Regions from separate parts of the Pseudomonas sp. BN414 genome, predicted to be linked through region 2. Evidence: predicted binding sites of a transcription regulator. Region 2 holds the regulator's gene; the other holds the start of a gene.
What was found. Region 2 encodes FliA, which starts transcription of late flagellar genes. Its sites were predicted from a motif close to CTAAAGTTTNNNNNNNNNNNGCCGNTAA; they were not measured.

Region 1 (3,409 bases), on a different contig from region 2:
GCGCCTCGATCTGCTTGGTCGCAGCGGAGGAGCGTTCTGCGAGTCGCTGTACCTCGTCCGCTACCACGGCGAAGCCACGGCCCGCATCGCCCGCCATGGACGCCTGGATCGCGGCGTTAAGGGCGAGGATGTTGGTCTGGTCGGCGATGTCGTTAATCAGGCTTACGATGTCACCGATCTCCTGGGACGACTCACCGAGGCGTTTGATCCGCTTCGAGGTGTCCTGGATCTGCTCACGGATGTTGTCCATGCCGGTGATGGTGTTGTGCACCACTTCGTTGCCCTTGTTGGCGATGGCTACGGAACGTTCCGCTACCGCCGAGGACTCGGAGGCGTTCGCCGATACCTGGTCAATGGACACGGCCATTTCGTTGATCGCAGCGGAGGCGCCGGCGATTTCCTGGGCCTGGTGCTCGGAAGCCTCGGCCAAGTGCATGGCGGTGGCCTGGGTTTCCTGGGCGGCGGCGGCCACCTGCACAGCGGTCAGGTTGATGGTTTCCACCAGCTCGCGGAGCTGGTCGATGGAGTAGTTGATGGAGTCCGCGATCGCACCGGTGAAGTCTTCGGTCACGGTCGCGGCCACGGTCAGGTCACCGTCGGCGAGGTCGGCGATTTCGTCGAGCAGACGCAGAATCGCCGCCTGGTTACGTTCGTTCTTCGCGGCGGTTTCAGCCAGTCGGCTGCGGGTGCTCTGTACCATCACCAGGCCGATGAGGATGATCGCGCCCAGGGCGAGGGCACCCAGCACGTAGCCGGCCAGGGTATTCAGGCCACGGCCGTTGGCCAGGTTCTCGAAGCCGGTGGTCAGGGCGGAGGCCTTGTCCAGCAGGGTCTGGGAACCGGTGAAGATGGTGTTGGCGGATTCACGGACCTGGAACAGTTCCGGGGAGGTTTCGAGGATCTCGTCCACCGAACCGGAAACGAATTCGAAGAGTTCGGAAATCTCCTGCAGGCGCTCCAGCGCCTCGGTGTTGGTCACCTTGGAGATATCCATTGCGGCGTTGCCTTCGAGCATGGCGTTCAGCACGCGGCCGAACAGGCTGGCGTCGCGGCCGAACATGTCGGCGGCCTGTACCGAGTCTTCGTCACCGGCCAGTACCTTGTTCACCGAGCCCAGGATACGTTCTGCCAGCAGCGACTGGCGCTGGGCCACGGAAACCTGGCTGGCGGGCGCCCCGCTTTCGAGGAGGATGTCCACGACTTCCTCGTACTCGACCTGCAGCTGCGGAATGGTTTCGGCGAGGGTGGCGGCTACCTGGTGCAGGGAAAGTACGGTCTGCTCGCTGGCCAGGATGGCGTCGGCGTTCTTGCGCAGGCTGTCCCAGTCCTTCTGCACCGTATCCACTTCGCCTTTCACGGCGACGGGGGCGGCAGGCAGGCCGGTAGAGGCGTCGCCCTTGACCAGGAAGTTCCAGCGCTGCTCGAAGTCGTTGCGCGCGTCCTTCAACAGGGCGAAGGCTTCGGCCTTGCCCGCCGCGGCTTCGGTGGAGTTCTTGGCGATACGCTGGGACAGCACGCGCAGTTCACCGGCGTGGCTGATGTATTCCTTGTCGTAGTTCGCCTGGGTGTTGAGGTACGCGAAGTTCGCGAACAGCAGCACGATGGCAATGATCAGGACCACGAAGAGTCCCGCGATCAGCGACGTACTGCGCACCCCTGAAAACAGATTGCCTGCGTTTAGTCTTTTCATTATCGGGCCCCCGCCTGGACCAACCACTTTATTCCCATGTAACGCCAAAGGGCCGGCAAAGCCGGCCCAACCTTGAAGTCACGGCCCCCGGGGTTCTGCCTCGGGAACCGGTACAGGACGCCAGGCGCCCTGCGTAGAACCTAGCCAGCCACCTCGAGGAACTCCTGGTGCTGTGCGAGTGCGTGCGGGCTGAACACCAGCCAGGGCTGCTCGCGATGGAAAACACCGTGGATGAAGGGCTGGATACTGGCCTCCAGGGGAGGCAACTCCTCGCTGAAGGAGTCCACCAGGAAATGCTGCATACCGAAGACTTCGTCGACGATCAGCCCGGCGAAGATCTCCTGGTGGTCCACCACCAGGACCCGACGCTGCTTGCGCAAGGGCGACAGCTCGCTGCCGAAGAAGCCGCACAGGTCCATGACCGGCAACAGGCGTCCGCGCACGTTGGAGACGCCCTTGACCCAGGTTTTCACGCCGGGGAGCGAGGTGTGGCGAGGCTCGTGCAGCACTTCGCTGACCTCACCCATGGGCGCGACGAACAGGCGCTCGCCCATGCGGAAACCGATGCCGCTCCAGCTCTGCACCACCTGCTGTTGCGCAGGCAGGCCCGCCGCCAGCGCGCGACAGCGCTGGTCGATCTCGAACAGGAGCTGGAAGGGAGATTGCGAATCCGACATGGCGACCGGCCTTGGCCTGTTTCTAATAATTATGTTGCAGGGACCGCCGCGGCATTCAGCCGGCCAGTACTGCGCTCAGGGTCTTGATCAGGGTGTCTTCTTCAATCGGTTTGGTCAGGTAATCCTTGGCGCCCTGACGCTTGCCCCAGACCTTGTCGGTCTCCTGGTCCTTGGTAGTGACGATAATCACCGGGATGTGGCTGGTTTCGGCGTCCTTGGTCAGCTGACGGGTCGCCTGGAAGCCATTGAGGCCGGGCATCACGATGTCCATCAGGACGGCATCCGGCTTCTCCTGGCGGGCCAGGGCCACGCCATCGGCGCCATTCTCGGCCTTGAGTACCTGGTGACCGTGCTTCTCGAGCATGGCGGTCAGCTTGTACATCTCGGTAGGCGAGTCATCAACAATCAGAATACGAGCCATGGTGTTCCCCATACGGAAAGGCTTCACCGGCCATCAGGCCGGACTTCAGGAGGCTTGCTCCACCGGGGTGAAATCGGGGACGTGAGTCTTGATCGCGCCGAGCAGCTCTTCCTTGCTGAAAGGCTTGGTGAGGTACTGATCGGAACCGACGATGCGACCCTTGGCCTTGTCGAACAGGCCGTCCTTGGAGGACAGCATGATCACCGGGGTGGATTTGAAAGCACTGTTGTTCTTGATCAGGGCGCAGGTCTGATAACCGTCCAGGCGCGGCATCATGATGTCGACGAAGATGATGTTCGGGTGGGAATCGGCGATCTTGGCCAGGGCGTCGAAGCCATCAACTGCGGTGATGACCTCACACCCCACTTTCTTGAGCAGAGTCTCGGCTGTACGACGAATCGTTTTCGAATCGTCGATCACCATGACCTTCAAACCGTCGGAATGCTGTTCCATGTTCGCCCTACCATCGCCTCGGTGAGTCGTTATTCTGCTTTATATATGTGCCTGAGGCCCTACAACCGACGGGCTGCGACCCAATCGTCGGGCATTTTTAGCACAGTCTCCAGACGCAAGCTACACGGCGTCCGCATCTGCCCCGCCTCCCCCCGGGAGGAAGGTTTT
Region 2 (3,409 bases):
GCGCCAGGCCTGGCGCATGCTGCTGGCGCACCTGGCTCACGCCATTCGCACGCCGCAGATCGAACCGATGGAAGAGGGTGGCGTGATCGCCCTGGTCGGTCCGGCCGGCATGGGCAAGACCACAACCCTGGCCAAGATGGCTGCCCGCTACGTGCTCAAGTACGGCGCGCAAAACGTCGCCCTGGTGAGCATGGACAGTTTCCGCATCGGCGCCCAGGAGCAGATCAAGACCCTGGGCCGAATCCTCAATGTGCCGGTGACCCTCGTCGATCCGGGCCAATCCCTGACCCAGGCCATCGCGCCCCTGGCCCGCAAGCGTGTGGTGCTGATCGATACCGCCGGTCTGCCGGTCAACGATCCGGCCCTGACCATGCAGCTCGAAGCGCTGGCCAGCCGGGCGATAAACGCGAAGAATCACCTGGTGATGGCGGCCACCAGCCAGAGCCAGGTGCTCAAGGCGGCCTATCACAGCTACAAGCGTTGCGGCCTGGTCGGTTGCATCATCACCAAGGCGGATGAAGCCGCCAGCCTGGGCGAGGTATTGGGACTGGCTATCGGCCAGCATCTCCCGGTAGCCTATCTGGCCGACGGCCCGCGAATCCCGGATGATCTGCAGGTTCCGCGCAGCCACCAGCTGGTGAGTCGTGCGGTCAGCCTCCAGGCTCCGGAGGACCCGAGTGAAGAAGCCATGGCCGATCTGTTCGCCGGGCTTTACCAGAATCCGGCGCGCCGCGCCGGTTGAAGAATTGTGAGCCGCCCCGTGTGGGGCGGTGCTGGACCGCCAAACTGGCCCCTAAGGCAAGGTATTTGAAATGGGTAGTATGCATCCCGTACAGGTGATCGCGGTGACCGGCGGCAAGGGCGGCGTTGGCAAGACCAACGTGTCCGTCAACCTCTCGCTGGCCCTGGCCGATCTCGGCCGCCGCGTCATGTTGTTGGACGCCGACCTCGGCCTGGCCAACGTCGACGTCCTGCTCGGCCTTACCGCCAAGCGCACCCTGGCCGATGTGATCAATGGCGAATGCGACCTGCGCGACGTGCTGTTGCAGGGGCCGGGGGGCATTCGCATCGTCCCGGCCGCCTCCGGCACCCAGAGCATGGTGCAGCTTTCGCCCATGCAGCACGCCGGCCTGATCCAGGCATTCAGCGAGATCAGCGACAACCTCGACGTGCTGGTGATCGACACCGCCGCCGGCATCGGCGATTCGGTGGTCAGCTTCGTCCGTGCCGCCCAGGAAGTGATAGTGGTGGTCTGCGACGAACCCACCTCCATCACCGACGCCTACGCGCTGATCAAACTGCTCAACCGCGACTACGGCATGAGCCGCTTCCGCGTGCTGGCCAACATGGCCCACAGCCCGCAGGAAGGGCGCAACCTGTTCGCCAAGCTGACCAAGGTTACCGATCGCTTCCTCGATGTCGCCCTGCAGTACGTGGGCGCCGTCCCCTATGACGAATCGGTGCGCAAGGCCGTGCAGAAGCAACGCGCGGTCTATGAAGCCTTCCCGCGCTCGAAGTGCTCCCTGGCGTTCAAGGCCATCGCACAGAAGGTCGACAGCTGGCCGCTGCCGGCCAATCCGCGGGGCCACCTGGAGTTCTTCGTCGAGCGGCTGGTCCGGCAGCCGTCCACGGAAACCCCTGTATGACACCCGCCACGGGGCTGCGTATGTACGGCAAGGCACAGGCAAGGGATTCGCAACATCAGCTGATCGAACGCTACGCCCCCCTGGTCAAGCGCATCGCCTATCACCTGCTCGCGCGCCTTCCGGCCAGCGTTCAGGTGGAAGACCTCATGCAGTCTGGGATGATCGGACTGCTCGAAGCCTCGAAGAAATACGATGGCAGCAAGGGTGCCAGTTTCGAAACCTACGCCGGCATCCGCATCCGCGGGGCCATGCTCGACGAGGTCCGCAAGGGCGACTGGGCGCCACGTTCGGTGCACCGCAACACGCGCATGGTGAGTGACGCGATCCGCACCATCGAGGCCCGAACAGGTCGCGACGCTAAAGATCAGGAAGTTGCTGCCGAACTTGGATTGAGTCTCGAAGACTACTACGGCATCCTGAGCGACACCTTGGGCAGCCGCCTGTTCAGCTTCGACGACCTGTTGCAGGACGGCGAGCAGGGCGGTGTGCACGAGGACGCCGGTGTCACCCAATTCTCGCCTTCCCATGATCTGGAAGAAGACCGTTTCCAGGCCGCGCTGGCTGATGCCATCGCGAACCTGCCGGAGCGTGAGCGCCTGGTGCTGGCGCTGTATTACGACGAAGAACTGAACTTGAAGGAAATCGGTGAAGTGCTGGGGGTCAGCGAATCACGTGTCAGCCAGTTGCATAGCCAGTGCGCCGCACGCCTGCGCGCACGGCTCGGCGAGTGGCGCGCGCGCTGAACGGTACACCGCTTTCAGATTTGGATGGCGTCCCCGGCAAGAGGGACGTTTGAGACTGTACGGAGGTCGACTTGGACAAGAACATGAAAATCCTCATCGTTGATGATTTCTCGACGATGAGACGCATCATCAAGAACCTCTTGCGCGACTTGGGATTCACCAATACCGCCGAAGCGGACGATGGCACCACCGCCCTGCCCATGCTGCACAGCGGCAACTTCGACTTCCTCGTGACCGACTGGAACATGCCCGGCATGACCGGTATCGACCTGCTGCGCGCGGTACGCGCCGATGAGCGCCTGAAACACCTGCCGGTGCTGATGGTGACTGCCGAGGCCAAGCGCGACCAGATCATCGAAGCGGCCCAGGCCGGTGTGAACGGCTATGTGGTCAAGCCTTTCACTGCCCAGGTCCTGAAAGAAAAAATCGAGAAGATCTTCGAGCGGGTCAACGGCTGAATGTCAGCCGCGAGGGCACCATGGACCAGAAAGAACACCTGCTGGGAGACTTCGAGTCGACCCTGAAAGACCGTGCGCGGGAACTGGTGGACAGCCTCGAAAAAGGCAACTTCACCGACGCCGTACAACTCATCCACGAACTCAATCACGTCCGTGATCGCGGCCTCTACCAGGAAGTCGGCAAGCTCACCCGTGAGCTGCACAACGCCATCGTCAACTTCCAGATCGACCCGCACCTGCCCCATGCCAAGGAGATGTCGCAGATCGCCGATGCGACCGACCGCCTTTCCTATGTGGTGCAGATGACCGAAAAGGCCGCGAACCGCACCATGGATCTGGTGGAGGAAAGCGCGCCGCTGCTGGGCGGCCTGAGCGACGAAGCCCAGAAGCTGGGTGAGGAATGGGGCCGCTTCATGCGTCGGGAAATCGGCGCGGACGGATTCCGTGACCTGGCCCGCCGCATCGAGCAATTCCTCGCCCGCAGCCAGCGCGACACCGATGCGCTGTCCGGGAAGCTCAACGACATCCTGCTCGCACAGGACTACCAGGACCTCACCGGCCA

Region 1: a site for FliA is predicted at 1,740-1,767, ahead of E8E95_RS03830 (methyl-accepting chemotaxis protein). Genes of this name have one in related genera too.

The regions. Positions count from the first base shown of each region.
Region 1 is NZ_SSOL01000028.1:67,436-70,844, reverse strand. Features, by position in the region: gene E8E95_RS03830 (methyl-accepting chemotaxis protein) at 1-1,690, opposite strand, end outside; gene E8E95_RS03825 (chemotaxis protein CheW) at 1,831-2,367, opposite strand; gene pilH (twitching motility response regulator PilH) at 2,423-2,788, opposite strand; gene pilG (twitching motility response regulator PilG) at 2,834-3,241, opposite strand.
Region 2 is NZ_SSOL01000071.1:198,557-201,965, reverse strand. Features, by position in the region: gene flhF (flagellar biosynthesis protein FlhF) at 1-742, shown strand, start outside; gene fleN (flagellar synthesis regulator FleN) at 813-1,646, shown strand; gene fliA (RNA polymerase sigma factor FliA) at 1,643-2,389, shown strand; gene E8E95_RS18975 (chemotaxis response regulator CheY) at 2,473-2,847, shown strand; gene E8E95_RS18970 (protein phosphatase CheZ) at 2,868-3,409, shown strand, end outside.